DNA from 3 places in the Variovorax sucrosi genome. Region 2 is predicted to be linked to each of the others. Evidence: predicted binding sites of a transcription regulator. Region 2 holds the regulator's gene; each other region holds the start of a gene.
The links. Region 2 encodes FNR, which switches genes on or off when oxygen is low (the NO sensors DNR and NnrR bind a similar motif). Its sites were predicted from a motif close to TTGATNNNNATCAA; they were not measured.

Region 1 (10,186 bases), on a different contig from region 2:
CCCTTCGGCGACCGGCCGCCTCGTCTTCGATGCGTGACAGAAGATGATTGATGGCGACCACGGCGGTGTCGATCAGCGCAGCGTCGCTGGGCTTCGGATTCATAAGTTACTTCCCTGAGTTTTTTTGTAACCGGGATGTTGCCAGCGGCGCTCCGGAACGGAGCACAACAATTTCACGAACGTCAACGAAAGTACTCTACGGCGAACGGCCCGCTGCAGCCCGATCGAACCCTCAGGCGGCGGCGGCGCGCTGCAGCCGGTCGCGCACGCCTTCCCATTCGGCACTGGCGGGCGGCGTTTCGATCCAGATCAGCTTGACGCCCTCGGCGTCGAAGCTGCGCAGCACGGCGAACAGCTGCTGCGCCGCCGCCGCCGCGTCGTCGGGCATGCGCCGCTGCAGCACGCGCTGCGAACGGCTCTGGAGCGGCGAGCGCGCCCACACCGCAATGTGCGCCGCCTGCGCGCCGAGCAGGTCGAGCGCCGACTGCAGCGCCTTCGCGTCCATCAGGCGAACCTTGGCGTCGGGCGCGTAGTGCGCCTCGAGCGTGCCCGAGGCGCGTGGGTCGGGCGCCGCGAGATCGGCCTTGTCGCGCAGCGGCTCGCCGCAAACGGCCTGGATCTGGTCACGGGTGATGGCGCCCGGGCGCAGCAGCACCGGCGCGCCGCGGCTGCAGTCGACGATGGTGGATTCGATGCCCACCGCGCACGCCCCGCCGTCGACGATGAGCAACTCGTCGCCGAACTCGTCCTGCACATGCTGCGCGGTGGTCGGGCTGACGCGGCCGAAGCGATTGGCGCTGGGGCCGGCCACGCCGAGCACGCCGCGCTCCGCGCAGGCTTCCAGCAGCGCCTGCGCCACCGCGTGCGCGGGGCAGCGCAGGCCGATCGTGGCCTGCCCGCCGGCGGCGGCCGCGCCGACGCCCGGCTGGCGCGTGACGATCAGCGTCAGCGGGCCGGGCCAGAAGGCGTGCACCAGCTTTTCGGCGAAGGGCGGCAGCGGCTGCGCGAAATGGGACAGCGCCTCGGCGCCCCTGGCGCCGGCCGCGACGTGGACGATCAGCGGATGGTCCGACGGCCGGCCCTTGGCCCGGAAGATGCCGGCGACCGCCGCATCGCTGCCCGCGTCGGCGCCCAGCCCGTAGACGGTCTCGGTCGGAAAGACCACCAGGCCACCTGCGCGCAGCCGGTCGGCGGCCGCGTCGATGGCGGCGGGATCGCGTCCATCCACGATCATGGGGAAGCGATCATTCGGACAGCGGGATCGGTAGCCCCAGCACCGCCGCCGCGAAGTCGGCCGTGCTGCGCACCGTGTCGATGTCCGGTCCGGTGATGTTCAGGTGGCCCATCTTGCGGCCGCGCCGCGCATCGGTCTTGCCGTAGAGATGCAGGTGCACGCCCGGCAGGGCCAGCACGTCGGCCCAGGGCGGCTCGACGGCCGTGTCGCTCGCATCGACGAACCAAAGGTCGCCCAGCAGGTTGAGCATGACGGCCGGGCTGTGCTGGCGCGGCGTCGACAGCGGCAGGCCGGCGACGGTGCGCACCTGCAGGTCGAACTGCGACAGGTCGCAGGCGTCCATCGACCAGTGGCCGCTGTTGTGCGGGCGCGGCGCCATCTCGTTGACCACCATGGTGCCGTCGGCCAGCACGAAGTATTCGACGCACAGCACGCCCACGTAGCCGAGGCCGTCGGCGATGGCACGGGTGGACTCGACAGCGCGCGCCGCCTGGCCCGCCGGGATGTTGCCTGGATAGACCTCGGTCACGGCGAGGATGCCGTCGCGGTGCAGGTTGCGCTGCGGCGGGAAGTGGACCATCTGGCCGTCCTGCCCGCGCGCCACGATGACCGAGCATTCGTAATCGAGCGCGAGCCGCTTCTCCAGCACGCAGGGCACGCCGCCGGTGCCTTCCCACGCCGCCGCGAGCGCTGCCCGGGTCGCGACGCGTTGCTGGCCCTTGCCGTCGTAGCCGAGCCGCGCGGTCTTCAGAATGCCGGGCAGCAGGTCGTCGGTCACGGCCGCGAGCTGCTCGGCCGTTTCGATGACGGCATAGGGCGCGCAGGCCACGCCGCAGCGCACGAAATGCGCCTTCTCGCGGATGCGGTCCTGCGCGATCGCCACCGAGGCGGCCGCGGGCGCGACCGGGCGCGCCACGGCAAGGTGCACCAGCGATGGCGACGGAACGTTCTCGAATTCGGTCGTGATCGCGTCGGCCAGGCCGGCCAGGCGGGCCAGGCCGTCGACGTCGATGTAGTCGGTGTGGATGTGGTGATGGCTCACGCGGCCGGCCGGGCTGTCGGGGTCGGGGTCGAGCACCGCCGTGAAGTAGCCCATGCGCTGGGCCGCGTGCACGAACATGCGGCCGAGCTGCCCGCCGCCGATCACGCCCAGCGTGGCGCCGGGCAGGACGTAGGGCGTCGGCGCACTCACAGCGCGCCCCCGCCCTGTGGCGAGAACGGCGACACCGCCGGCGCCGCCGGCGCCGCGGCCGATGCGCCGGCCTCGGGCGGCGGCAGCGTCATGGCCTGGGCAGCGGCGGTCTGCGCGGCGCGGAAGGTGTCGAGCTGCGTGCGCAGCCGCGGGTTGCCCACGGCCAGCATCGCGACGGCAAACAGCGCCGCGTTGGCCGCGCCGGCGTTGCCGATGGCGAAGGTGGCAACCGGCACGCCCTTGGGCATCTGCACGATGCTGTAGAGCGAATCGACGCCCTGCAGGTGGCGGCTGGCGACCGGCACGCCCAGCACCGGCACCGTCGTCTTGGCCGCCAGCATGCCCGGCAGGTGCGCCGCGCCGCCGGCGCCGGCGATGATCGCGGCCAGCCCGCGCGGGGCGGCGCTGTCGGCGTAGGCGAAGAGTTCGTCCGGCATGCGGTGGGCCGACACCACCCGCGCTTCGTGGCCGATGCCGAATTGCTGGAGAATCTCGACCGCGTGACGCATCGTCTCCCAGTCGGAGTTCGATCCCATCACCACGCCGACCTGGATTGTTTGGTTCATGGTCGCAATTTTACGTTTCGCCTCCATCTGCATCCGATGATCGATATCACCCTCGAAAACTTCCAGACCGAACTGATCGACGGTTCCATGACCACGCCGGTGCTGCTCGACATCTGGGCCGAATGGTGCGGGCCGTGCAAGCAGCTCGGGCCGGTGCTCGAAAAGCTCGAGGCCGACTACGCCGGCCGCTTCACGCTGGCCAAGCTCGACGCCGACAAGGTGCCGCAGATCTCGGGCCAGCTCAGCGAGATGTTCGGCGTGCGCAGCATCCCCTTCTGCGTGATGTTCAAGGGCGGCCAGCCGGTCGACGGCTTCGTCGGTGCCATCCCGGCCGCGCAGATCCGCGAATTCCTCGACAAGCACGTGCCGGCCGCGGCGGCACTGGAAGCGGCCGCCGTGGAAGAAGCCGCGCAGGAAGCCCTGGCCGAGGGCGACACCGAAGGCGCGCTCGAGAAGCTGCAGCACGCCGTGGCCACCGACCCGGCCAACGACGACGCCCGCTTCGATTACGTCAAGCTGCTGCTGCAGCAGGGCCGCAGCGACGACGCCAAAGTCGCCTTCGCGCCGGTCATCGCCAAGGCGCCGGCGGTGCGCCGCTTCGACGCGCTGCAGCGCTGGATGAACGCCATCGACTTCGCCGCCCCGCCCACCGGCGCCGCACCGACGCTGGCCGATGCCGACGCCCGCATTGCCGCCGGCAAGCGCGACTTCGAGGCCCGCTTCGCCCGCACCCAGCTGCTGATGGCCGAGCAGCGCTGGACCGACGCGATGGACGAGCTGCTCGAAATCCTGATGCGCGACAAGGCCTGGAGCGAAGAACTGGCGCGCAAGACCTACATCGCCATCCTGGAGATCATCGAGCCGCCCAAGCCCAAGGTGGCCGACGGCCAGATCCCGCCGGACGACCCGACAGTCGCCACCTATCGCCGCCGGCTCAGCAGCATCGTGCTGAGCTGATCGAGACCGCCCAGGCCCTGTGCCCGAAGGACCGCCATGCGCCCCCTTGCCCGTGTTGCCCGTCCCGCCGTCCTGCTGCTGTTCGCAGCGGCGAGCCTGCTGCTGGCCGGCTGCGGCACCCGCGTGAGTCTGGACGAACCGATCGAGTCGCTGACTTGGCGCCTGCTCAGCGTGGGCACGCAACCAGCCCTGCGCGATGCCGATCCGCGGCGCGATGCGCAGCTTCAGTTCGACGGCGCGCGCGTCAGCGGCTCGGGCGGCTGCAACCGCATCAGCGGCGGCTACGAGCGCACCGGCCATCGCCTGAAGATCGGCCCGATCGCGGCCACGCGCATGGCCTGCATCGAGCCCGAGCGCAGCGCGATGGAAACGAACTTCCTGATCGCGCTGCAAGCCACCACCGGCTACAGCCGGCTCGGCACCCAACTCATGCTGCTGGACGACGGCGGCCGCACGCTGGCGGTGCTGGACAGCCGCTGAGCGGCCGTGCGGCTCAGCGGGTCAGCCGCTCGAGCGCCTCGTGGTACTTCGCCGCGGTCTTCTCGATGATCTCGGCCGGCAGGCGCGGCGCCGGCGGCGTCTTGTCCCAGGGCTTGCCGTTGACCTTGGTGGCTTCGAGCCAGTCGCGCACGAACTGCTTGTCGTAGCTCGGCGGATTGGTGCCGTTGCGCAGCGCCTCTTCGTAGCCTTCGACCGGCCAGTAGCGCGAGCTGTCGGGCGTGAGCACCTCGTCCATCAGCACCAGCGTGCCGTCGGTGTCGAGGCCGAACTCGAACTTGGTGTCGGCAATGATCATCCCCTGGGCCAGCGCGATGGCCGCGGCGGCTTCGTAGATGGCGATGCTGGTTTCGCGGATCTGCTGCGCGAGCGCCGGCCCGACGATCTCGACCACGCGCTCGTAGCTGATGTTCTCGTCATGCTCGCCGGCCGCCGCCTTGGCCGCTGGCGTGAAGATCGGGCGCGGCAGCTGGCTGGCGTTGCGCAGGCCTTCGGGCAGCGGCACGCCGCAGACCGAGCGGCTCTCCTGGTATTCCTTCCAGCCGCTGCCGGCCAGGTAGCCGCGCACCACGGCCTCGACCGGGATCGGCTTCAGGCGCTTGACCAGCATCGAGCGGTCCTTGACCTGCGGCACCTCGGCCTCGGTCACCACGCTTTCGGGTGCATCGCCGGTCAGGTGGTTGGGGCACAGGTGGCCCAGGCGCTCGAACCACCACAGGGCCATCTGCGTGAGGATCACGCCCTTGCCGGGGATCGGCTCGCCCATGATCACGTCGAAGGCGGAGAGCCGGTCGCTCGCGACCATCAGAATGCGGTCCTCGCCCACCGCGTAGTTGTCGCGCACCTTGCCGCGCGCGAGCAGGGGCAGGCTTTGGATCGAGGAGGTGTGGACGGTGGTCATGGCGAAAACTGGGGGAAAAGCGGAAAGGGAACGCAGATTGTGCGCGCAGAAAAAAGCCACCGCGAGCGGTGGCCGGGGGATGGCGGTGACGCTCAACGCACTTCTTGTGCGAGCTCGCCCTTGGCGTACTTGGCCGCCACGACCTGCAGCGTGTCGCCCTTGATCTTCGCGCCCTGGCCTTCGCAGCCGAACTCGATGTAGCGCTGCTTGCAGACCAGCTTGGCGGCTTCGCGCGCCGGCTTGAGCCATTCGCGGGCATCGAACTTTTCCGGGTTCTCGAACAGGAACTTGCGCACCGCGCCTGTCATGGCCAGGCGGATGTCGGTGTCGATGTTGATCTTGCGCACGCCGTGCTTGATGGCTTCCTGGATTTCCTCGACCGGCACGCCGTAGGTTTCCTTGATCTGGCCGCCGTACTGGCGAATGATCGCCAGCAGCTCTTGCGGCACCGACGACGAACCGTGCATCACCAGGTGGGTGCCCGGAATGCGCTGGTGGATTTCCTTGATGCGGTCGATTGCCAGGATGTCGCCGGTGGGCTTACGGGTGAACTTGAACGGGCCGTGGCTGGTGCCGATGGCGATGGCCAGCGCATCGATCTGGGTGCGCTTGACGAAGTCGGCGGCCTGCTCCGGGTCGGTCAGCAGCTGTTCGCGCGTCATGGTGGCGTCGGTGCCGTGGCCGTCTTCCTTGTCGCCCTTCATGGTCTCAAGCGAGCCCAGGCAGCCCAGTTCGCCTTCGACGGTGACGCCGACACGGTGCGCCAGCTGCGACACCTTCTTGGTCACCTCGACGTTGTATTCATAGCTGGCGATGGTCTTGCCGTCGGCTTCGAGCGAGCCGTCCATCATCACCGACGAGAAGCCGAGGTCGATGGCGCCCTGGCACACGTCCGGGTTCTGGCCATGGTCCTGGTGCATCACCAGCGGGATGTTCGGATAGCTCTCGATCGCGGCCTGGATCAGGTGCTTGATGAAGCCCTCGCCCGCGTACTTGCGCGCGCCGGCGCTGGCTTGCAGGATGACCGGCGCGCCGGTTTCCTTGGCCGCTTCCATCACGGCCTGGACCTGTTCGAGGTTGTTGACGTTGAAGGCCGGAATGCCGTAGCCGTTGGCGGCTGCGTGGTCCAGCAGTTCGCGCATCGAGACGAGTGCCATGGGAAATACCTCGCGGGGATTGAAGATGAAGAATGAAGAAAAACTGCCTCAATTCTACCGAGCCCCCTTGTGGGACGGGTCCCACGGCCTGCAACGCCGCGTGGCGCGTCGCGCTCAGGTCGCGCGGCAGATCTTCAGCATGTTGGTGCCGCCCGGCGCACCCATGGGTTCCCCGCAGGTGATCGCGTAGACATCGCCGCTCTGGACGATGCCGCGCTTCTTCAGGTGCGCCTCCGCGTGTTCGAGCGCGGTGTCGCGGTCGGTGTGCGAATCCATCAGCAGCGGGCGCACGTTGCGAAAGAGCGCCATCTTGCGCTGCGTCGACAGGCGCGAGGTCAGCGCATAGACCGGAATGTGCGCCGAATGTCGGCTCATCCAGAGCGGGGTCGAGCCCGATTCGGTCAGCGCGACGATCGCCTTGGCGCCCAGGTGGTGGGCGGTGAAGAGCGCGCCCATGGCGATCGCCTGGTCGATGCGCGCATAGGTGTGGCCGCTGAAGTCGGTGTCGCGGGCCTTGTCCTCGGCCTGCTCGGCGGCTTCGCAGATGCGGCTCATCTCCTGCACGGTCTCCAGCGGGTAGCGGCCGGACGCGGTCTCGGCGCTGAGCATCACCGCGTCGGTGCCGTCGAGCACCGCGTTCGCCACGTCGCTCACCTCGGCGCGTGTGGGCACGGGGTTGGTGATCATCGACTCCATCATCTGCGTGGCGGTGATGACCACGCGGTCCATCTCGCGCGCCATGCGGATCATCTTTTTCTGCAGCGCCGGCACGGCCGCGTTGCCGACCTCGACCGCGAGGTCGCCGCGGGCGACCATGATGCCGTCGCTGGCACGCAGGATCTCTTCCAGATTCGGAATCGCTTCGACCCGCTCGATCTTGGCGATCATCCCGGGCCGGTGGCCGAACTCGGCCGCCGCCACGTTGCACAGCTGGCGCGCCATCTCCATGTCGGTCGCGTTCTTCGGAAAGCTCACCGCCACGTAGTCGGCCTGGAAGCTCATCGCGGTCTTGATGTCCTCCATGTCCTTGGCCGTCAGTGCCGGCGCCGTGAGGCCGCCGCCCTGCTTGTTGATGCCCTTGTTGTTCGACAGCTCGCCACCGAGCAGCACGGTGGTGTGCACCGCTTGGCCCTTGACCAGGTTCACGATCAGCACGATGAGGCCGTCGTTGAGCAGCAGGCGGTCGCCGGCCTTCACGTCGCGCGGCAGGTCCTTGTAGTCGAGCCCGACGGCGTCGACGTCGCCCAGCTCGGTGCGCGAGGCGTCGAGCACGAACTTGGCGCCCGGCTCGAGCCAGATCTTGCCCTGGGCGAACTTGCCCACGCGGATCTTCGGGCCCTGCAGGTCGGCCATGATGGCCACTTCGCGGCCGGCGCGCCGTGCGGCTTCGCGCACCATGGCGGCACGGTCGATGTGGTCCTGCGCCGTGCCGTGGCTGAAGTTCAGCCGCACCACGCTGACCTTGTGGACGATCATCTGCTCGATCAGTTCGAGCGTGTTCGACGCGGGGCCGAGCGTCGCGACGATCTTGGTGGCATGGCGGGGAAGTCGGGTCGTGTCCACAGTGTCTCCTGAGGCTGTCGGGAATCCGTTCCGGAGGCGGACCGGGGTTTTGGCACAATTCTCACATGTGAAGATGACGTTGCGCGATACGACACGGTTGCCCAGACAACCCGGCGCTGCTTGATCTTCGTCATATCCCCTTCCGATGAATGCGTTACGGTGCGCCTCGTGCTCCGTCGTCCTTCCTTTCCTTGACTCGGCTTATGCAGACCCCAACCGATCCCGTTCCCGCCCCGCTCGCGCCCGACGCGCCGCTGCCGCACCGCAAGGTCATCCGCTCCTGGCTGATCCCGATCTCGCAACGCACCACCGTGCGCGCCTTCGTGCTGCTGGCGCTCGACTACCTGCTGTTCGGCGCGCTCGTCACGGGGACGGTGCTGCTCAAGCCGGTCTGGCTCAAACTGCTCGCCGGACTGCTGGCGGGCTTCGTCATCGGCCGGCTCTTCATCATCGGCCACGATGGCTGCCACCAGAGCCTGACGCCGCACCGCCGCCTGAACAAGTGGCTGGGCCGCATCGCCTTCCTGCCCTCGCTCACCGCCTACAGCCTCTGGGACATGGGGCACAACGTGGTGCACCACGGCTTCACCAACCTGAAGGGCGTCGACTTCGTCTGGGCCCCGCTGACGCAGGCCGAGTACCGCGCGCTGTCGCCGGTGCGTCGCGCCCTCGAGCGCATCTACCGCAGCGGCTGGGGCCCCGGCCTGTACTACATGGTCGAGATCTGGTGGAAGAAGATGATGTTCCCGTCCCGCGCCACGATGGGCAACAGCTACCGCCCGATCTTCGCCAAGGACTGCGCGCTGGTCAGCGGCTTCGCCGTGCTGTGGATCGCCGCGCTGACGGCCGCGGCGCTGGCCACCGGCCAGTCGGTGCTGCTGGCGCTGCTGCTCGGCTTCGTGGTGCCGATGGCCTTCTGGTTCAACATGATGGGCTTCGTGATCTACGGCCACCACACCCATGTGAAGGTGCAGTGGCACGACGAGAAGGCCGCCTGGCAACGGGCCCAGCCCTTCGTGTCGACCACCGTGCACCTGACCTTCCCGATGAAGGTCGGCGCGCTGATGCACCACATCATGGAGCACACGGCGCACCACGTGGACATGAGCATCCCGCTCTACAAGCTGAAGGAAGCCCAGAAAATGCTCGAGCACCTGCTGCCCGAGCGCATCATCGTCCAGCCCTTCTCCTGGAAGTGGTACTTCTCCACCGCCCGCGCCTGCAAGCTCTACGACTTCTCGCGCCAGTGCTGGACCGACTTCCAGGGCCGCGCCACCAGCGCGATGCGCGCACCTGCACCGGCCATGGCCTGAGGCTCGGCCGCCACGACAGCAAAAAGCCCGCGGATGCGGGCTTTTTCATGGGTGCAGCGAGGGCTTCAGCCGGCTGCGCGCTTGCTGAGAATTTCGAAGGCCGGCAGCGTCTTGCCTTCCAGGATCTCGAGGAAAGCGCCGCCGCCGGTCGAGATGTAGCCCACGTCCTTCTCGATGCCGTACTTGGCGATGGCGGCCAGCGTGTCGCCGCCGCCGGCGATCGAGAAGGCCTTGCTCTCGGCGATGGCGCGGGCGATGGCTTCGGTGCCGTGCGAGAAGGCCTCGAACTCGAACACGCCGACCGGGCCGTTCCACACGATGGTGCCGGCTTCGCGCAGCTGCGCGGCCAGCATCTCGGCGGTCTTGGGGCCGATGTCGAGGATGAGGTCGTCGGCCTCGACCGCATCGGCGGCCTTGACGGTGGCCGGCGCATCGGCCGCGAAGGTCTTGGCCGTCACCACGTCGACCGGGATCGGCACCGCGGCGCCGCGCGCGCGCATCGCCTCGATCACCGCCTTGGCCTGGTCGAGCAGGTCGGGCTCGGCCAGCGACTTGCCGATCGACAGGCCCGAGGCCAGCATGAAGGTGTTGGCGATGCCGCCGCCCACGATGAGCTGGTCGACCTTCTCGGCCAGCGCCTTGAGGATGGTGAGCTTGGTGCTGACCTTGGAGCCGGCGACGATCGCCACCAGCGGCCGGGCGGGATGCGCCAGCGCCTTGGTGATGGCATCGATTTCGGCGGCCAGCAGCGGGCCGGCCGAGGCGATCTTCGCGAACTGGGCGATGCCGTAGGTGGTAGCTTCGG
Region 2 (10,186 bases):
TGCAGGTGCGCATCGACGCCGTAGGCAGCGGCACGCGTTTCGCGCAGATCGTGGCGCTGATGGAAAGCGCGTCGCTCGGCAAGCCGCGCCTGGCGCAACTGGCCGACCGCGTGGCGCGGCCCTTCCTGATCGGCGTGCTGGGTGCGGCCGCCTTGGCCGGCGCCTTGTGGTGGCAGGCCGGCCCGGGACATGCGCTGATGGTCGCCGTCGCGGTGCTGATCGTCACCTGTCCCTGCGCGCTCTCGCTGGCGACGCCGGCCGCGATGCTGGCGAGTGCCGGGTCGCTGGCGCGCGCCGGCGTGGTGGTGCACGACCTGCAGGCGCTCGAGGCGCTGGCGTCGATCGACACCGTGGTCTTCGACAAGACCGGTACGCTGACGCGCGACACGCCGCGGCTCGACCGGGTGTACAGCCGGCGCGGCACCTTGCCGGGCGATGCAGTGGAACTGGCTGCGACCCTCGGTGCGCAGTCGCTGCACCCGGCCGCCCGGGCCCTGGTGAACGCCTGGCAGTCGCAGCACCGGGTGCCGCCGGGCTGGACCGCATCGCAGGTCACCGAACAGGCGGGGCAGGGCCTCGAAGGGGTGCTCCAGCGGCGTCAACCCTTCGCCGGCGCCGTGCCGCGCCGCCTGCGCTTCGGCGCCGCCGACTTCTGCGGCGTGCCGCCGCTGCAGTGCGAGGGGACGCAGGTCCATCTCGCGGACGAGGCCGGCTGGGTGGCGAGCTTCGCGCTCGCCGAAGACCTGCGCGACGACGCCGCCGCGGCCGTCGGCGCGCTGCAGGCGCAAGGCATCGGCGTGCAGCTGCTCTCGGGCGACCGCGACGGCGCGGCGCGCGAGATCGCGCAGCAGGCCGGCATTCGTGATGCACGCGGCGGCTGCACGCCCGAAGACAAGCTCATCGCCATGCAGGCGCTGCAGGCGGCCGGATGCAAAGTCGCCATGGTGGGGGACGGCCTCAACGACGGCCCGGTGCTGGCGCAGGCGCACGCGTCATTCGCCTTCGGCAAGGCGGTGCCGCTGGCGCAGGCGCGGGCCGATTTCATCGTGTTGGGCGATGCGCTCTGCGCCGTTCCCGAAGCGATCGCGCAGGCGCGGCGAACGCTGCGCATCGTGCGGCAGAACCTCGCCTGGGCGGCCGGCTACAACGCGCTGTGCGTGCCGCTCGCGCTGGCCGGTTGGTTGCCCGCGTGGCTGGCCGGGCTCGGCATGGCAGCGAGCTCGCTGGTGGTCGTGCTCAACGCGGCACGGCTTGCGCGGCCGATGAAGCAACCGGTGTTCGCGTCGACGGGGCAGGGCGCCTGATGGACATCCTCTTCCTGCTCATCCCCTTCTCGGTCGTGCTCGTGCTACTGATCCTCGGCGGCCTGTGGTGGGCGGTGGACCGTGGGCAATTCGACGACGTCGAGCGCGAAGGCGAGCGCATTCTTCAGGACGATTGATCTGCATCAATCCGTGAGGCGTGTCTCACCAAGACACTGGCCGGGTCTCATAGAAAAGGCCCGACGATGCAAGTTCCCAACCCTCCCGCGGCGGTCTACAGCGACACCGCTGTCCGTCAGTTCGCCATCATGTCCGTGGTCTGGGGCGTGGTCGGCATGCTGGTCGGCGTGATCATCGCGTCGCAGCTGGCCTGGCCCGAACTCAACTTCGGCATCTCCTGGCTCAGCTACGGGCGGTTGCGCCCGCTGCACACCAACGCGGTCATCTTTGCCTTCGGCGGCTGCGCGCTGATGGCGACCAGCTTCCACGTGGTGCAGCGCACCTGCCAGGTCCGGCTGTTCGCGCCGGCGCTGGCGTCCTTCGTGTTCTGGGGCTGGCAGATCGTCATCGTGGGCGCAGTCATCAGCCTGCCGCTGGGCTACACCAGCGGCAAGGAATACGCCGAGCTCGAATGGCCGATCGACCTCCTGATCACCGCCGTGTGGGTGGCCTACGCCATCGTGTTCTTCGGCACCATCGCCATCCGCAAGGTGCGCCACATCTACGTGGCCAACTGGTTCTACGGTTCTTTCATCATCGCGGTGGCGCTGCTGCACATCGTCAACAGCGCGGCCATCCCGGCCGGCTGGATGAAGAGCTACTCGGCCTACGCCGGCGTGCAGGACGCGATGGTCCAGTGGTGGTACGGCCACAACGCGGTCGGCTTCTTCCTCACCGCCGGCTTCCTCGGGATGATGTACTACTACATCCCCAAGCAGGCAGGCCGGCCGGTGTATTCGTATCGGCTCTCCATCGTCCACTTCTGGGCGCTGATCTTCACCTACATGTGGGCTGGCCCGCACCACCTGCACTACACCGCGCTGCCCGATTGGACGCAGTCCATCGGCATGGTGTTCTCGCTGATCCTGCTGGCCCCGAGCTGGGGCGGGATGATCAACGGCGTGATGACGCTGTCGGGCGCCTGGCACAAGCTGCGCACCGACCCGATCCTGCGCTTCCTGATCGTCGCACTGTCCTTCTACGGCATGGCCACCTTCGAGGGGCCGATGATGTCGATCAAGACGGTCAACGCCCTGAGCCACTACACCGACTGGACCGTCGGCCACGTGCATGCCGGCGCCCTCGGCTGGGTCGGCCTCATCACGATGGGGTCGCTCTACTACCTGATCCCGCGCCTGTGGGGCCGCACCGAGATGCACAGCATCAAGGCGATCGAGATGCACTTTTGGATGTCGACCATCGGCATCGTGCTCTACATCGCCGCCATGTGGATCGCCGGCGTGATGCAGGGCCTGATGTGGCGCGCGATCAACGCGGACGGCACGCTCACCTACACCTTCGTCGAGAGCGTGAAGGCCACCTACCCGTACTACGTGGTGCGCTTGCTCGGCGGCCTGCTGTACCTGGGCGGCATGCTGGTCATGGCCTGGAACGTCTGGATGACGGTGGTCGGAGGCCGCTCGCACCGCGCACTGATCCCGACCGCATCCGGCACCGCCACTGCCCTGGCCCCCGCCTGAAAAGAGAAAGCCATGAGTTCCAATGCACCCAAGACCGGCTTCTCGCACGAGAAGATCGAGACCAACAACTTCCTGATGATCGTGCTGATCCTGCTGGTGATCGCCGTCGGCGGCCTGGTGGAGATCGTGCCGCTGTTCTTCCAGAAGTCGACCACCGAGGCAGTGACCGGCGTCAAGCCGCTCGAGTCGCTGCAACTGGTCGGCCGCGACATCTACACCCGGGAGGGTTGCTACAACTGCCATTCGCAGATGATCCGCCCCTTCCGCGCCGAGACGCTGCGCTACGGCCACTACTCGGTGGCGGGCGAGTTCGTCTACGACCACCCCTTCCAGTGGGGCAGCAAGCGCACCGGGCCCGACCTGCACCGCGTCGGTGGCAAGTACAGCGACGAGTGGCATCGCATTCACCTGAACAACCCGCGCGACCTGGTGCCCGAGTCGAACATGCCGGCCTACAGCTGGCTCGACACCTCGCCGGCCGACGCGACCAGCATCGGCGCGCACATGACGGCGCTGCGCCGCGTGGGCGTGCCCTACACCGACGCGCAGATCGCCGGCGCCAAGGACGCGCTGGCCGGCAAGACCGAGATGGACGCCATCTTGGCGTACCTGCAGTCGCTCGGCCTGGCCCTCAAGTAACCGGAAGAGCGAACCATGGACATCACCACCCTTCGCATTGCGGCCACGCTGGCCTCTTTCGTCACCTTCATCGGCATCCTGGTCTGGGCCTTCGCGCGCCGCAACCGCGGCGGTTTCGACGAAGCCGCGCAGTTGCCCTTCGAGCAGGACTGAAACGAACATCATGAGCGACTTCATCAGCGACTTCTGGTCGCACTACGTCACTTTCGTCTCCCTGGCGAGCATCGCGGCCTGCGCGTTGCTGCTGTGGATCACCAACCGCACACGCGCCCCCATCGGTGGCGACAACACCACCGGCCACGTCTGGGACGAGGACCTGCGCGAGATGAACAACCCGCTGCCGCGCTGGTGGGTCGGGCTGTTCGTGCTGACCATCGTCTTCGCGCTGGGTTACCTGGTCGCCTATCCCGGCCTGGGCAGCATGCAGGGCCAACTGGGTTGGAGCACGACCAGCGAGTACGACAAGGAAATCGCCAAGGCGAATGCCGAGCTCGGGCCGGTGTACGCCAGGTACAGCGCCATGCCGGCCGAGCAGGTGGCCCGCGACCCGCAGGCCATGGCGATCGGCGAGCGGCTGTTCCTCAACAACTGCGCCCAGTGCCATGGGTCCGACGCGCGCGGCAGCAAGGGCTTCCCGAACCTCAGCGACGGCGACTGGATGCACGGCGGAGAACCCGCCAGGATCCAGGAAACCATCACGCTCGGGCGCACCGGCGTGATGCCGCCCATGGCCGCGGCGGTCGGCACGCCGGACGACGTGAAGAACGTCGCCAACTATGTGCTGAGCCTGTCGGGCAGCCCGCACGACTCGGTGCGCGCCGGCCTGGGGAAAGCCAAGTTCACCGCCTGCGCGGCCTGCCACGGCATGACCGGCGGCGGCAACCCCGCCCTGGGTGCACCCAACCTGTCGGACCGCATCTGGCTGCACGGCTACGGGCAGGACGCGATCATCTCGATCATCAACACCGGCAAGACCAACCAGATGCCGGCGCAGCAGGGTCGCCTGACCGAAGCGCAGATCCATGTGCTGGCGTCGTACGTGTGGGGACTGTCGAACAACCCGGCGTCGGCGTCGCGCTGAGCGCGTCTGCTCAGTCGCCACCCGCGCATGTCCTCATCCCCACGACCCGTACCGGCGCCGGCTTCCACGCCGCGCAAGGTGATCCGCATCGCACCGGCCGAGGGCGAAAGTGTCGGCCTCTACGAGTCGCACAAGAAGATCTACGCGCGCAGCATCCAGGGCGTCTTCGCGCGCTGGCGCTGGGCCATGGTCTTCATCACGCAGATCGTCTTCTACGGTCTGCCATGGCTGGCGTGGGGCGAGCGCCAGATGGTGCTGTTCGACCTGGCGGCGCGCCGCTTCTATCTCTTCGGGCTGGTGCTCTATCCGCAAGACCTGATCTACCTCACGGGGCTGCTGGTGGTGTCGGCGCTGCTGCTGTTCCTGTTCACCGCGGTGGCGGGGCGCCTGTGGTGCGGCTACGCCTGCCCGCAGACCGTCTACACCGAGATCTTCATGTGGGTCGAGGAGAAGATCGAAGGCGCCCGCAGTGCACGCATGCGGCTGGACAAGGGCGCGCTGTCGATGGAGCGGGGCGTGAAGAAGACCTTCAAGCACGTGGTCTGGCTCGGAATCGCGCTGTGGACCGGTTTCACTTTCGTCGGCTATTTCACGCCGATCCGTGAACTCGGCATGGCCTTCCTGCAGACGCAGATGGGCTCATGGGAAGTGTTCTGGGCCTTCTTCTACGGCTTCGCCACCTACGGCAACGCGGGCTTCATGCGCGAGCAGGTCTGCAAGTACATGTGCCCCTACGCGCGCTTCCAGGGCGCGATGTTCGACCGCGACACGCTGATCGTCAGCTACGACGTCGAGCGCGGCGAGCCGCGCGGCGCGCGCGGCAAGCAGCACGCACGCGGCGACCGGGGCGACTGCATCGACTGCACGCTGTGCGTGCAGGTGTGCCCGACCGGCATCGACATCCGCGAAGGCCTGCAGTACGAATGCATCGGCTGCGGCCTGTGCGTCGATGCCTGCAACAGCGTGATGCGCAAGATGGACTATCCGCCGGGCCTGATCCGCTACGCCACGCAGAACGGCATGGCCGGCCGCTGGTCGCCGAGCCAGGTGCTGCGCCGTGTGCTGCGGCCGCGCGTGCTGATCTACGGTGCCGTGCTGGCAGCTCTGTGCCTCGGGTTGCTCGCCAGCCTGGTGGTGCGCACCCCGCTCAAGGTCGACGTGGTGCGCGACCGCGCCTCGCTGTCGCGCATCGTCGAAGGCGGCATGCTGGAGAACGTCTACCGCCTGCAGGTCATGAACGCGACCGAGCGGCCGCAGCGCTACCGCATCGCGGCGACCGGTTTGCCGGGCCTGGCCGTGACTTCGGGCGATGCCGTCGAGGTGCTGCCGGCCGAGTCGCGCTGGGTCGCGGTGCGCCTTCAGTTGCCGTACGGCGCCGCGCCGGCCGGCTCGCATTCGGTCCATTTCGAGGTGCAGTCCGCCGACGGCGCGGCGCGTGTTTCGGAAAAGGCCATCTTCCTCGTCCCCCGCTGAACCGCGAAAGAGACATTGCCATGAACACCCTTGCAGCCGCCCCCGTGCCCACGCCCGCCGAACCGTGGTGGAAGTTCCCGCTGGTCTGGATGGTGATCGCCGGCCCGGCGATCGTCGTGGTCGCCGGCTTCGTCACGCTGTGGCTGGCAATCCACACCCCCGATCCGGTGGTGGCAGAGGACTACTACCGCCGGGGCGTCGAAATCAACAAGACGCTGGCCGACAAGAAGCTGATGCCGGCGCAGGCCGGCCGCAACCATGCCGCGACGCCCAGCGATGACGTGCCGCTGCCCAAGCGCTGAGCCAGATCCGATGAAACGTCGCATTCGCCGCCTGGCCTGGATCCTCTGGCCCTCGTTCCTGCTGGCCTGCGTGGTCGAGATGCTGGTGTTCGCCCTGGTCGACCCGAGCGACGTGCACTGGCGCGGCGAGCCGCTGCCGCTGTCGCGCCAGGGGCTCTACACCGCGAGCTTCTTCGTCTTCTGGATTTTGGCGATGGGCTCGAGCGCTCTCACCGCGCTGCTCGCGATGTCGCGGCGCGAGGTCAACACGCCGGAGGGTTGACCAACCGGCGCAGCTTGTCGGCGTCGACGATGCGCACATGGCGCTGCTGCACCGCGACGATGCCGTCCTCGACGAACTTCGACAGCGTGCGGCTCACCGTCTCGAGCTTGAGTCCGAGGTAGCTGCCGATCTCCTCGCGTGTCATGCGCAGCACCAGCTCCGATTGCGAGAAGCCGCGCGCATGCAGGCGCTGCACCAGGTTCAGCAGGAAGGCAGCGAGCCGCTCCTCCGCGCGCATGCTGCCCAGCAGCAGCATCACGCCGTGCTCGCGCACGATCTCGCGGCTCATGATCTGGTGCACATGCCGCTGCAGGGCCGTCACCTCGCGCGAGAGTTCCTCGATGCGGTCGAAGGGCATCACGCAGACTTCCGCGTCTTCCAGCGCGACGGCGTCGCAGGTGTGGTGGTCGTTCACGATGCCGTCCAGGCCGATGATCTCGCCGGCCATCTGGAAGCCGGTGACCTGGTCGCGGCCGTCCTCGGAGGTGACGCGGGTCTTGAAGACGCCGGTACGGATCGCGTAGAGCGAGGTGAAGCGCTCGCCGTTGTGGAACAGCGTCTCGCGCCGCTTCAGCTTGCGGCGCGTGGCGACGATCTCGTCGATGCGCTTCAGGTCGGCGGGCTGCAGGCCGATCGGCATGCACAACTCGCGCAGGTTGCAGTTGGAACAGGCGACTTTGATGGTTTCGGGGGTCATGGGCTGCGGGCGGGCAGGCGGGGAGGGTGCTGCCGACGCGTCGGTGGTTTGAGGGAATTGTTCGCGAGCGGCGGGCGCGCAGGCTTGACGGGCGTCAATGAAGACGGGCCCCGTTGGCGGCACAGTCGACGAGCCCTCCGCGCCCCACCACCATGCCATCCACCATCCTTTCCGAATTCGCCGCACCCGCCATGACGCTGGCGACCCTGAAGCGCTTCGATGTCTCCGGCCCGCGCTACACCTCGTACCCGACGGCGGACCGCTTCGTCGAGGCCTTCGGCAGCGACGACTACGCGCAGGCGCTGCGCCAGCGCCGCCTGGGCAGCAGCGCCCGGGCGTTGCCGCTGTCGCTCTATGTACACGTGCCGTTCTGCGATTCGCTGTGCTACTTCTGCGCCTGCAACAAGATCGTCACCAGGCACCACGAGCGCGCCGACGACTACCTGCGCTACCTGGCGCGCGAGGTTGACCTGCAGGTGGCGCAGCTCGGGCGCGGCGCGCTGGTGAGCCAGCTGCACCTGGGGGGCGGCACGCCGACCTTCCTCGACGATACGGGGCTCGGCCGCCTCATGGACATCCTGCGCAGCGCCTTCGTGCTGGCGCCCGACGGCGAGTATTCGATCGAGATCGACCCGCGCACCATCGACGAGAACCGGCTCGAGAAACTGGCGGCGATGGGCTTCAACCGCCTGAGCTTCGGCGTGCAGGACTTCGACCCCGCCGTGCAGAAGGCGGTGCACCGCATCCAGCCCGCGGCGCAGGTGTTCGACCTGGTGGCGGCCGCACGGCGCCTGGGCTTCGCATCGGTCAATGTCGACCTGATCTACGGCCTGCCGAAGCAGACGGCGGCGTCCTTCGACCGCACGCTGGCGCAGATCTGCGAACTGCGGCCCGACCGCATCGCGCTCTATGCCTATGCCCACCTGCCGGAGCGCTTCAAGCCGCAGCGCCGCATCGAGGCGGCCGAGCTGCCCGACGCGGCGACCAAGGTCGACATGCTGTCGCGCTCGATCGCCGCACTCACCGCGGCGGGCTATGTCTACATCGGCATGGACCACTTCGCGCTGCCGACCGATGCGCTCGCCATCGCCAAGCGGCAGGGCCGGCTGCACCGCAACTTCCAGGGCTACAGCACGCAGCCCGACTGCGACCTGGTGGCGCTGGGCGTGTCGGCCATCGGCCGCGTCGGTGCCACCTACAGCCAGAACGCGAAAACGCTGGAGGAGTACTGCGACCTGCTCGACCAGGGGCGCCTGCCGGTCGTGCGCGGCCTGGCGCTGTCGCGCGACGACGTGCTGCGGCGCGCGGTGATCATGGCGCTGATGTGCCAGGGGCAGGTGAACTTCGAGTCGATCGGGCTGGCACACCTGATCGATTTCCGCCGGCATTTCGCCGCCGAGCTCGAAGCGCTCGAACCGCTGGCCGCGCAGGGCCTGGTGACCCTCGGCGCGCACGAGATCGACGTGACGCCGACCGGCTGGTTCTTCGTGCGCGCCATCGCGATGGTGTTCGACCGCTACCTGCAAGCCGACCGCAACCGCACGCGCTTTTCACGCATCATCTAGGTCGGCCATGCAAACCGCCCTTGTCGGAACCGCGCTGCTGATGGGCCTGGCCGGCGGGCCGCATTGCGTCGCCATGTGCGGCGCGGCGTGCGCCGGCGTGATCCGCATCGTGCGGTCGCCGCCCGGTGGCGGGGTGGTGGCGCTGCCCGCGGCCACGCCGACCGTGCCGGCCGCAATCGCATTCCATGTGGGCCGCGCGGCCGGCTATGCCCTCGGCGGCGCCATCGCCGCCACCGCCGTGCAGAGCCTGGCGCTGGCCAGCGAGCAGGTCGCCGCACTGCGGCCGGCGTGGCTGCTGATGCACGTCTTCGTGTTCGCGTGGGGCCTCGTGCTGGCCGCGTCGGGCCGGCAGCCGTTGTGGGCGCATGGGCTGGGCCGATGGCTGGCGCGCGGGCTCAAGCCGCTCGCGGGCTCGTCCTGGCGCGTGCTGGCCACCGGTGCACTCTGGGTCGGCATGCCCTGCGGGCTGCTGTATTCGGCGCTGATGCTCGCCGCGCTCGGCAACGGGCCGCTGGAGGGCGCGGCGGTCATGGCCGCCTTTGCGCTCGGCAGCGGCGTGTGGCTCTTGCTGGCGCCCTGGCTGTGGCGGCACCTGCGCAACGGCATCGGCCCCGTGCGGCGCGAGTGGGGCACACGCATCGCGGGCGCCTTGCTGGCGGCCGTGGCCCTGCAGGCCGTGTGGCACGACCTGAGCCGGCAGATCGCGATCTGGTGCGCGTAGGGCGGCGCGATGGCGCGCCCCGCGGCGGCGATCCGTAAACTGGGGGCATGACCTCAGCGCCGAAGACGCCTGCCGACCAACCGGTACGGCGCGCGAAGCCCGAACGCACGAACGACCGCCAGCGCACCAGCGCCGACATCATCGAGGTGGCGACGCGCGAGTTCGCCGAAAAGGGCTTCGCGGGCGGGCGCATCGACCTCATCGCGCAGGCCACGCGCACGTCCAAGCGCATGATCTACTACTACTTCGGCAGCAAGGAAGGCCTGTACCTCGCGGTGCTGGAGCAGGCCTACAGCCGGATCCGCAGCATCGAGGCGCAGCTGCACCTCGCCGACCTCGCGCCGGAGGCGGCACTTCGCAAGCTGGTGGCGTTCACCGTCGACTACCAGCGCGCCAATCCGGACTTCATCCGGCTGGTGATGAACGAGAACATCCACCGCGGCGAGTTCCTGGCGCAGAGCAAGATCATCCAGCAGCTCAACGT
Region 3 (10,186 bases), on a different contig from region 2:
TGCAGGCGGTGGTCGACGCTCGCGTCAGCGAGGTCGAGGCCGGCCGCCGCGCCTGCGAGGTGATGCACTGGTATGCCGAGCTCGACGCGGCCGAGCGGCGCGACGTCTGGTTGCTGATCAGCGAGCGTTTCGCGCCCGACGGCAAGAAGCTCAGCAGCGCGCGGGCGCGTCACGAGGCCGCCGTCGGCACCGCCGACGAAGGCCAGGCCGAGGTGCACCTGCGTCGCGCATTGGCGTCGCCGCGGGCGCGCCTGCTGCAGCGCTTCACCATCGATCCGCAGGGCATGCGCTTCCTGGTCGACCTGCGCGCCGAACTGCTGCCGCAGGTGAAGGGCGAACGGCGCCTCGTGCCGCTCGACGCCGAGCTGGAGCACCTGTTTTCCACCTGGTTCGACGTCGCCTTCCTCGATCTGCGGCGCATCAGCTGGGATTCACCGGCCTCGCTGATCGAGAAGCTGATCCAGTTCGAGGCGGTGCACGACATCAAGAGCTGGGCCGACGTGAAGAACCGGCTCGACAGCGACCGGCGCTGCTACGGCTTCTTCCATCCGCGGCTGCCCGACGTGCCGCTGATCTTCGTGGAAGTGGCACTGGTCGACCACATCAGCGACGGCATCGTGCCGCTGCTCGACGAGGCCGCGGCCCTGGCCACCGCCGACAAGGCGACCACCGCCATCTTCTATTCCATCAGCAACACGCAGACCGGGCTGCGCGGCGTGAGCTTCGGCGATTCGCTGATCAAGCGGGTGGTCGAGACGCTGCAGGCCGAATTTCCCAAGCTGAAGGTCTTCGCGACGCTGTCGCCCATCCCGGGCTTCCGGCAGTGGCTGGGCAAGCACGCGGCCGAGATGCTGCTGCGCCTGGACGACAAGCGCGCCGCCGAGCTGGGCCGGGCGCTGGGGTCTCTGCCGCCGACGCCCGAGCGGCTGATCGCGGCCGCCGAGCAGGCACTGACGCTGGAGCCCAAGTCGCCGGTGCGCAGCGCGCTGATGCAGTGTGCGGCCGAGTACCTCGGCCGAGCGACCCTCGATGGCCAGCCGATCGACCCGGTCGCGCGCTTCCACCTGGGCAACGGCGCCCGCGTCGAGCGGCTCAACTGGGCCGGAGACCCCTCGCCGAAGGGGCTGAAGCAGTCCTACGGCCTCATGGTCAACTATCTCTACGATCTGAAGCGGCTCGACAAGCACCGCGCCTTGCTCGCACAGGGCAAAGTGGCGGTGTCGGGCGATGTCGACGGGTTGTTCCTCAAGGGCTGAGCCGAGCGGCCGCAACATTTTTCAGGGCCGATTTCCCCCGCGCCGAGGGCCCCGGTGCATGGCGATGACGATACAAAGACAGGAGACAAATCCATGATTCAGAGCTTTCAGCGGCGCGACATGTTGCGCCTGGCCGCGGCGGCGGCCACCGTTCTCGGTGGTGTCGCACGCGCGCAGTCCGGCTGGCCAAGCAAGCCGGTCACGCTCGTCGTGCCGTTCCCGGCCGGCGGCGGCACCGACGCCTTCGCACGCCCGCTGTCGGCCCAGTTCTCGAAGACGACGGGACAGACGCTGGTGATCGACAACCGCGGCGGTGCTGGTGGCACGCTGGGCGCGAGCATTGCCGCGAAGCTGCCGGCCGACGGCTACGGCCTGTTCATGGGCGCGGTGCACCATGCGATCGCGCCCTCGGTCTACCCGCGGCTGGACTACGACATCGAGAAGGACTTCGTGCCGCTGATGCTGCTGGCCAATGCGCCGCAGGTGGTGGTGGTGAACCCGAAGCGGGTGACACAGCCGACCATCCAGGAATTCATCGCCTACGCCAAGCGCAACCCCGCCAAGATGAACTACGGCTCGGCCGGCGCAGGCACCTCGCACCACCTGGCGGGCGAGCTCTTCAAGCAGCAGACCGGCACCTTCATCACCCACATCCCCTACCGCGGCGCCGGCCCGATGCTGCAGGATCTGATCTCCGGCAACGTCGACGTCTGCTTCGACGGGCTGGGTTCCTCGTCGCAGCACATCAAGGGCGGCCGCATCAAGGCGCTGATGATGGCGGGCGCCAAGCGCAACCCGGCTTTCCCGGACGTGCCCTGCGCCGCCGAGGTCGGGCTGCCCGACTACACCGTGACCACCTGGTACGGCCTCTGGGCACCCAAGGGCACGCCGGCGGACGTGCAGGCCAAGATCATCGAGGAGATGAAGAAAGCGCTGGCCAGCGACGAGCTCAAGACCATCTGGGCCGCCAACGGCTCGGAGGTCCCCACTGTCACGACCGCGGCTTACGGCAGCTTCGTGGCGTCCGAAGTCAAGCGTTGGGCGGCCGTGGTGAAAGCCTCGGGCGCCAAGCTGGAGTGATGCACGCACATGCCGGGTGAGATCCGAATCGAACGCGAAGGACCGATCGCCTTCGCCACGCTGTCGCACCCCGGGCGGCTGAATGCGATGTCGCGCGCCATGTGGACGGCGCTGCGCACTGCGTTCGAGCGCTTCGCGGGCGAGGCCACCCTGCGCTGCATCGTGCTGCGCGGGGAGGGCGCAGCCTTCTGCGCCGGCGGCGACATTTCCGAGTACCCGGGCTTTCGCTTCGACCCGGTGCAATTGCGCGCCTTCCACGAGGACGAGGTGGGCGCCGCCCTGCAGGCGATGCTCGACTGCGAGGTGCCGGTGGTGGCGCAGATCGAAGGCGCCTGCATGGGTGCCGGACTCGAGATCGCGAGCTGCTGCGACCTGCGTCTGGCTGGCACGTCCGCGAAGTTCGGTGCGCCGATCGCGAAGCTGGGCTTTCCGATGGCACCGCGCGAGGCGGCGATCGTCCACCGCGCCGTCGGCGACCTGCTGGCGCGCGACATGCTGCTGGCGGCCGGCGTGCACGACGCGCAGCGTCTGCGCGAGGCCGGCTTCCTGCTGCGGGTGCTTGCCGATGCCGAGGTGGCCGACGAGGCCGCCGCACTGGCTCGCCGCGTCGCCGCACTCGCACCCGAGGCCGCGCGCGCCAACAAGCGGGTGCTCGCAGCACTCGCGCGCAGCGCCGCGTCCCCGCTCGCGGCGCTGCTGCCGAGCGCCTACGATTACGCCGATTCTCCCGAACACCGCGAAGGCATCGCCGCCTTCCTGGCCAAACGAACGCCCGATTTCCGAGACCCCCGATGACCGCCAACGCCAACCTCTTCGCCGCGCTGCGTGCCGCATTCCCCGCCGACCTCGACGCCGTGGCGGTCGAGACCGATGAAGGTCTGACTTATTCCTGGCGCGACCTCGACCGCGCCAGCGCCATGATCGCCAATCTTTTCGCCGCGCTCGACCTCGCGCCGGGCGCACGCGTCGCCGTGCAGGTGGAGAAATCGGTCGAGGCGATGATGCTGTACCTGGCGACGCTGCGCGCCGGCTATGTGTTCCTGCCGCTGAACACCGCCTACCGCGGCGCCGAGATCGAGTACTTCATCGGCAACGCCGAGCCCTCGGTGGTGGTGTGCAGCAGCGCCAATGCCGACTGGGTCGGCCCGATCGCGCAGGCCGCCGGCACGCGCCACGTCTTCACGCTGAACGACGATCGCACCGGCACGCTGCTCGACGTGGCTGTGCAGTGCAGCGACCGGCACACCGTCGCGCAGTGCGGCGAGGACGACCTCGCCGCCATCCTCTACACCAGCGGCACCACCGGCCGCAGCAAGGGCGCCATGCTGACGCACCGCAACCTGCGCTCGAACGCCGAGGTGCTGAAGGACTACTGGGGCTGGGCCGAGGGCGACGTGCTGATCCATGCGCTGCCCATCTTCCATGTGCATGGGCTCTTCGTCGCCATCCACGGCGCGCTGATCAACGGCAGCAAGATGATCTGGCTGAACAAGTTCGATCCGAAGCGCGTGGTGGCCCGGCTGCCCGAGGCCACAGTCTTCATGGGCGTGCCGACGCTCTATGTGCGCATGCTGGCCGAGCCCGGCCTCACCAAGAAGGCCTGCGCCCGCATGCGGCTGTTCATCGCCGGCTCGGCGCCGCTTCTGATCGAGACCTTCAACGAATGGCGAGAGCGCACCGGCCACACCATCCTGGAGCGCTACGGCATGAGCGAGACCGCCATGCTCACCTCCAACCCGTACCGCCCGGTCCAGGGCGAGCGGCGCGGTGGCACGGTCGGCTTTCCGCTGCCGGGCGTGCAACTGCGGGTGCGCGTGGCCGACGACGGCGGCGAGAGCCGTGAGGCGGGCACCGACGAGATCGGCAACATCGAGGTGGCCGGCCCCAATGTCTTTGCTGGCTACTGGCGCATGCCCGAGAAGACCAAGGAGGAGTTCACCGCCGACGGCTTTTTCAAGACCGGCGACGTGGGCCAGATCGACGGCCTCGGCTACGTCACCATCGTCGGGCGCAGCAAGGACCTGATCATCAGCGGCGGCTACAACGTTTATCCGGCAGAGATCGAGGGCTTCATCAACGAGCTGCCGGGCGTCGCGGAAAGCGCCGTGGTGGGCGTGCCGCATCCCGACTTCGGCGAAGTGGGCGTGGCGGTGGTCACGGCCCGGCCGGGCGACACCGTCGATCCGGACGCGGTGGTCGCCGCCCTCAAGGCGAAGCTCGCCAACTTCAAGATCCCGAAGCGCTGCTTCGTGGTGCCGGAGCTGCCGCGCAACACCATGGGCAAGGTGCAGAAGGCACTGCTGCGGGACGCGCACAAGGGCTTGTTCGCGCCGCGCTGAGGCCGGTGCAGTGCGGGCGGCCCGCATGCGCGCGGGGCGGCCCTCAAGTTTTGGCCGGGGACGCCGATATCTGGTGATGTGAACTTCTCACATCAACCGGATCCTCTGTGAAACTCAGCAATCTCAACATCGGTACACGGCTCGGCGTGGGCTTCGCCTGCGTGCTTGCACTGCTGGTCGGCACCTCCGCGGTCGGCCTGTACACGCTTCGCCAGATGGCGAACATCGTGCCTCTCATGGACGAGGCGGCCCTGAACGAAAGCCTGTCGCAGCAATGGATCGCCGGCATCGTGGCGAACAGCGTGCGCACCATCGCGCTCATCAAGGCTTCCACACCGGAAGACGAGGCCTATTTCGCGGACGGGATGAGCCGGCAAAGCCTGGCGGTGACCCAGCTGCAAGGCGAACTCGACAAGCGCATCGTGTCGGCCGAAGGGCGGGCCGCGCTCGCCAAGGTGGCGAAGGCGCGGACCGCCTACAACGACACCCGCATGGCAGTGATCAAGCTGAAAAAGGAAGGAGGCGAGGGGGCCTCGCCGGCAGAGCTGCGTCGGCTCACACAGGACAAGGTCCTGCCCGCTCGGGAAAGCTACATCCAGACGGTGCAGGAAGTGGTCGACCTCCAGAAGGCGGTGCTGGCGAAAGTCCTGTCCGAGGCGGAGCAGAGGGAGCGCCGGGCCCAGCAGCTCGTGATCGGCATGGGGCTCGCGGCGCTGGTGCTGGGCGCCGTCCTCGCCTGGCGCCTGTCGCGCGGGATCACGGCGCCGCTGTCGCAGGCGGTGCAACTGGCGCAGATGGTCGCGGCGGGCGACCTGAGCAGCCACATCGACGTGCGAAGCGGCGACGAGACCGGCCGCCTCATGCAGGCGCTGAAGACCATGAACGACAGCCTGGCCGAGGTGGTGGGCACGGTGCGGCATGGCACCGACACCATCGCCACGGCGTCCGGGCAGATCGCCGCCGGCAACCAGGATCTGTCGTCACGCACCGAAGCGCAGGCCAGTTCGCTGGAGGAGACGGCGGCCTCGATGGAGCAGCTGACAGCCACGGTCAAGCAGAACGCCGACAACGCGCGCCAGGCCAACCTGCTGGCCGCCTCGGCCTCGGCGGTGGCATTGCGCGGCGGCACGGTCGTGCAGCAGGTGGTCGACACCATGGGCTCGATCCATGCGTCGTCCAAGAAGATCGTCGACATCATCGGCGTGATCGAGGGCATCGCCTTCCAGACCAACATCCTGGCGCTGAACGCCGCGGTCGAGGCCGCCCGCGCCGGCGAGCAGGGGCGCGGTTTTGCGGTGGTGGCGTCCGAAGTTCGCAGCCTGGCCCAGCGCTCGGCGGCGGCGGCCAAGGAGATCAAGCAGCTCATCGACGATTCGGTGGACAAGGTCGGCACCGGCAGCCAGCAGGTGGCCGAAGCCGGTCAGACCATGGGCGAGATCGTGGCGAGCGTGCGTCGGGTGACCGACATCATGGGCGAGATCACCGTCGCCAGCCAGGAGCAGACCCAGGGCATCGAGCAGGTCAACCAGGCTGTCACCCAGATGGACCAGGCGACGCAGCAGAACGCCGCGCTGGTCGAACAAGCGGCGGCTGCCGCGGGCTCCTTGCGCGACCAGGCCGCCGAACTCGTCGCGGCCGTCAGCATCTTCAAGCTGTCGGGCGGCGCGTAGGCGGCAGAGGCCGTGCCGCGGCCGGACACCGGCTCTGCCGCGAGCAGCGCGCCCCCTGCGGGCTTCAGCTTTCCACCGAGGGGTCGCGCACGAGCAGCACCGGCACCGTGCTCGCACGCACCACCAGGTCGGCATCGCTGCCCAGCGCCAGCCGGCTGAAGCCGCGCCGGCCGTGCGTGCCCATCACGATGAGGTCGCAACCGGTCTTGCGGGCCTCGTCCACCAGCGCATCGGCGATGCGTCCCTGCGTCACTTCGCACAGGTGCGTGTCGACCTCCACGCCGGCTTCGGTGACCGTCCGCGCGGCCCGCTCCAGCAAGGCACGGCCGTCGTCCCGCAGACGCTGGATGGACAGCTCGAAGTTGTTCATCGACGAGAGCTCGACCAGGGTCGGGAACTCGTCGATGACGTGCACCAGATGCAGTTTGCCCGGGGCCTTCTGCGCGTCGGCCAGGTGGATCGCCTCGCGCAGGCCGCGATCGGCCGTCTTGCTGCCGTCGAGTGGAACCAGGATGTAGCGGTACATGGTGTTCTCCTTGGAAGCGTTCAACGCATGTTGCACCGACGGTATGCACGAGGCTTGCGGTGGATCAAGTTTCTGCGCGCGCCGAGGCAGGCGCCGGGCGGATCATGGATCGTCGAATCCAAAAATGAGTACTAACGACCTCTAGGTTTCGGGAGATTTGTCACTAAAAGCATTACATCCGGCGGCCGCGCTGGGAGGTACTCCGCACAAACCCGGGCCTAATCACACCTATCGACAAAACGGTGACAAACGTTATCGATTGCGAACCAAAGCACTCGTCCCCCCAGGGGCCGACACACACAACAGCCACGGGCCCGGCCCGACGAGGAACACGACATGACTGCCAATCTGCGCCGCATTGCACTCACGGTGGACGAACCCTGGCCGGGCCTGTTCTTCTGGGTGCTCCAGGAAGAGAACGACGACGCCGGTGTCTACGAGCCGATCGACGCGGCCGATGCACCGGCCAAGACCTACCAGGCGGCGCTGGCCGCCGGCTACATGGCCCTGCAGGCGGCCGGTGGTGCCAACGGTCCGCGTCGTGGTGAGCGGGCCGCACCGTGCTTCATCAGCCCCTCGTTCGACGGGGCCCACACGACGATTCAGTAAGTGGCCGGTATCCGGCCCGGAGCCGGCCGGGCGTGTTCGCCTCAGGCCCGGTGCGGCATCTCGGCGGCGGGGATGAGCGCCGCGGCCGACAGAGCCGCGAGCGCCGCCGGGCCGCTGAGTTCATCGGGCGCGGTCTGCGCGAAGGCGCGGCGCTGGTACATCGCCAGACGGCGCGCCCGAGCGTTGCGGATGGCGATGCTTTGCCGACGCACCAGGCTGCGCACCTCGTCTTCGGCCGCCACCAGGTCGATGCGGGCACGCAGCAACGCGCCGACCCGCTCGGGCTCCGGCCACATCCAGGTGGGGAGCAGGGCCCAGGCGGCTTTGAGCGGATCGCGCAGTTCGTCGTAGGCGCGCTGATCCACGGCGTAGGCCGTTTCCAGATGGGCCACGGCGCCGGCGAATTCCACTTCCCATTGACTCATGAGCACCTCCAGGGACCCCGAGTATGGATGTCGACCACTGTTAAACAGTGTCAACTTATTCACGCCCCCCGGCCTTTGTTGCTGCGCCGCGGCATATTCAGCACCCTCGCATCCGCCGAAAATCAGTCCATCCGCCCCGTCCGTGCGACCGAGCGCCGTCGCGTCATCCAGCCAGAGTCATTTCCGTGTCACTTCGTCTTCTGCATCAACTCGCCCAGGTCGCGCTGCCGGTCAACCTTTTCTCCGGGGAGGAGGTGGATCATCTGCGCGTGCTGCGTCTGGCCGGCCATGTGAAGGCCACGATCCCCTTGCCGGTGCGCACCTTGTATGGCTATGACCAACCGCCGGCGACGGTGGAGGCGGTCACGCCCCAGGGGCAGCGGATGCTGCGTCGCTTTCCGCTGGTCATGCCGCAGGACCGGCGGGTGACGGCACAGGTGACGCCCCGGAAGCGCCTGCTCGGCCGTTTTTGAGGTCTCTGAGGTCCCTGAGGGGGCAGGGCGTGCGAAAGAGCCGCCGTCCGCGTTCAGTTCTCGCGGCCGTGCCGCACGGGCTCGTCGAGGGTGGCAATCGATGCCGCGACGCGTGCGGCCATGGCCTGCGTCAGCACGCGCTGAGAGTGGTTCAAGCTCATCAGCATGCCGACACCGACCGCAATCGCCGCGGCGAGCGCTGCCAAGAACTGTGCTTGCGAGAGCGTTTCCATGTGCGTGCTTTGGGTGATCGTTGAAGCGGCCAGAGCGAGCCCGCAGTCTGCGCGCGGGGCATCCGGCGCTCAATACGCCATTCGGCTAAGCGCTTCCGACCGAGGGCGCGCGACCGCTATTCGATGTCCGGGTCATCGAGGCTGGCGCTCCAGCGCGGCCCCCAGCTGCCCTTGACCTGGTCGAGGCTGCGCCGCTCGCGCTTGGTGGGGCGGCCCTGTTCGATGCTCAGCGCCGGCTCGCTGCCCAGACGCCGCTGTTCGCGGGCCGCGGCCTGCGCCGCGATGCTGTCCGCCGTCTCCTCGTAGAGCTGCTGCGCCACCGGCGCCGGCCCGCGCTGGCCGCTCAGGCCCCGCACGACCACGGTCCGCTGCACCGCACCCTGGCGCAATGCGACCGTGTCGCCCGCCTTCACCTCGCGCGAGGCCTTGGCCACGTCGCCGTTGACCTGCACCCGGTGCTTGCCGATCTCGTCGGCGGCCAGCGAGCGGGTCTTGTAGAAGCGAGCGGCCCAAAGCCACTTGTCGATCCGCAGACGGTCCATGCCTATCCTTGTTCCAGCGGCAGCCGCACGGTGGCATCGAGCCCCACCACACGACCGCCCACGATGCGGTTGTCCAGCGCGATGCGTCCATCCAGCGCCCGCACGATCTCCCGGCAAATGGCGAGCCCGAGCCCCGAGCCGCTGGCCATGTCGCCGGCAGAGAAGGGCGCGAACAGGCGCTGGCGCAATTCCGGCGCGATGCCGGGGCCGGCGTCGGCGATGCGCAGCAGCGCCTGCCCGCCCTCGGCATGCACGCCCACCGACAGACTGCCGCCGCGCGGGCTGTGCTTGATGGCGTTGTGCAGCAGATTGCGCGTCAGCTCCTGGAGCATCCAGCGGTGGGCGAGTACCGGCGTGGCGGCCGCGTCGAGTTCGAAATCGAGCGCCTTGTCGGCAATCAGCGGCGACACGTCCAGCGCCACCTGCCGCACCACCTCGCCCAGGTCGAGCGTGCTCGATTCGGGTTGCTGGCGCAACTGCTCGACCTTGGCGAGCGACAGCATCTGGTTGGCCAGCGTCGTCGCGCGCGCGACGGTGGCGTCGATCTCGCCGAGCGCCTGGTCGGCGGGCACGTCGCCGCGGCGCGCCGACTGCACCTGCGCCTTGAGCACCGCGAGCGGGGTGCGCAGCTGGTGGGCGCTGTCGCGCACGAAGCGCTTCTGGTGGTCGAGCAGTTCCTGCAGCCGGGCCATGACCCGCGTGGTCGCGTCGATCAGCGGGCGCAGTTCGCGCGGCGCATCGGGGGCTTCGATCGGCGAGAGATCGTCCGCCGGCCGCGCTTCGATGGCTTCGCCCAGCGCACGCACCGGTCGGGTGGCGCGCTGCACCACCAGCGCCGTGACGAAGGCGATCACGCCCAGCAGCACGGCCTGGCGCCACAGCGTGTCGAGCAGCAGCTTGCGCGCCAGGGTCTGGCGCAGTTCGAGGGTCTCGGCCACCTGCACCACCGCCATCCCGCGGCCCACCGAGCTGGCCACCGGCTGCAGCAGCACGGCGACGCGCACCGGCTGGCCGCGAAACTCGGCGTCGTAGA

Region 1: a site for FNR is predicted at 8,189-8,202, ahead of ACSFBE_RS11650 (fatty acid desaturase). Genes of this name have one in related genera too.
Region 3: a site for FNR is predicted at 6,926-6,939, ahead of ACSFBE_RS03875 (universal stress protein). Genes of this name have one in related genera too.

The regions. Positions count from the first base shown of each region.
Region 1 covers NZ_JBPJZU010000005.1:186,961-197,146, reverse strand. Annotated here, with positions in the region: gene ACSFBE_RS11695 (hypothetical protein) at 1-103, opposite strand, end outside; gene ACSFBE_RS11690 (L-threonylcarbamoyladenylate synthase) at 233-1,234, opposite strand; gene ACSFBE_RS11685 (5-(carboxyamino)imidazole ribonucleotide synthase) at 1,245-2,426, opposite strand; gene purE (5-(carboxyamino)imidazole ribonucleotide mutase) at 2,423-2,992, opposite strand; gene ACSFBE_RS11675 (tetratricopeptide repeat protein) at 3,029-3,949, shown strand; gene ACSFBE_RS11670 (META domain-containing protein) at 3,986-4,429, shown strand; gene ACSFBE_RS11665 (phosphoribosylaminoimidazolesuccinocarboxamide synthase) at 4,443-5,348, opposite strand; gene fba (class II fructose-bisphosphate aldolase) at 5,441-6,505, opposite strand; gene pyk (pyruvate kinase) at 6,620-8,068, opposite strand; gene ACSFBE_RS11650 (fatty acid desaturase) at 8,272-9,381, shown strand; gene ACSFBE_RS11645 (phosphoglycerate kinase) at 9,447-10,186, opposite strand, start outside.
Region 2 covers NZ_JBPJZU010000008.1:144,342-154,527, reverse strand. Annotated here, with positions in the region: gene ACSFBE_RS17020 (heavy metal translocating P-type ATPase) at 1-1,304, shown strand, start outside; gene ccoS (cbb3-type cytochrome oxidase assembly protein CcoS) at 1,304-1,441, shown strand; gene ccoN (cytochrome-c oxidase, cbb3-type subunit I) at 1,508-2,962, shown strand; gene ccoO (cytochrome-c oxidase, cbb3-type subunit II) at 2,975-3,601, shown strand; gene ACSFBE_RS17000 (cbb3-type cytochrome oxidase subunit 3) at 3,617-3,754, shown strand; gene ccoP (cytochrome-c oxidase, cbb3-type subunit III) at 3,765-4,682, shown strand; gene ccoG (cytochrome c oxidase accessory protein CcoG) at 4,710-6,155, shown strand; gene ACSFBE_RS16985 (FixH family protein) at 6,176-6,457, shown strand; gene ACSFBE_RS16980 (hypothetical protein) at 6,468-6,719, shown strand; gene fnr (fumarate/nitrate reduction transcriptional regulator Fnr) at 6,700-7,416, opposite strand; gene hemN (oxygen-independent coproporphyrinogen III oxidase) at 7,569-8,981, shown strand; gene ACSFBE_RS16965 (sulfite exporter TauE/SafE family protein) at 8,989-9,702, shown strand; gene ACSFBE_RS16960 (TetR/AcrR family transcriptional regulator) at 9,750-10,186, shown strand, end outside.
Region 3 covers NZ_JBPJZU010000002.1:162,353-172,538, reverse strand. Annotated here, with positions in the region: gene ACSFBE_RS03900 (malonyl-CoA decarboxylase) at 1-1,256, shown strand, start outside; gene ACSFBE_RS03895 (Bug family tripartite tricarboxylate transporter substrate binding protein) at 1,350-2,336, shown strand; gene ACSFBE_RS03890 (enoyl-CoA hydratase/isomerase family protein) at 2,346-3,131, shown strand; gene ACSFBE_RS03885 (malonate--CoA ligase) at 3,128-4,675, shown strand; gene ACSFBE_RS03880 (methyl-accepting chemotaxis protein) at 4,783-6,345, shown strand; gene ACSFBE_RS03875 (universal stress protein) at 6,410-6,871, opposite strand; gene ACSFBE_RS03870 (hypothetical protein) at 7,208-7,480, shown strand; gene ACSFBE_RS03865 (hypothetical protein) at 7,522-7,905, opposite strand; gene ACSFBE_RS03860 (hypothetical protein) at 8,091-8,378, shown strand; gene ACSFBE_RS03855 (hypothetical protein) at 8,432-8,611, opposite strand; gene ACSFBE_RS03850 (RNA-binding S4 domain-containing protein) at 8,728-9,153, opposite strand; gene ACSFBE_RS03845 (sensor histidine kinase) at 9,156-10,186, opposite strand, start outside.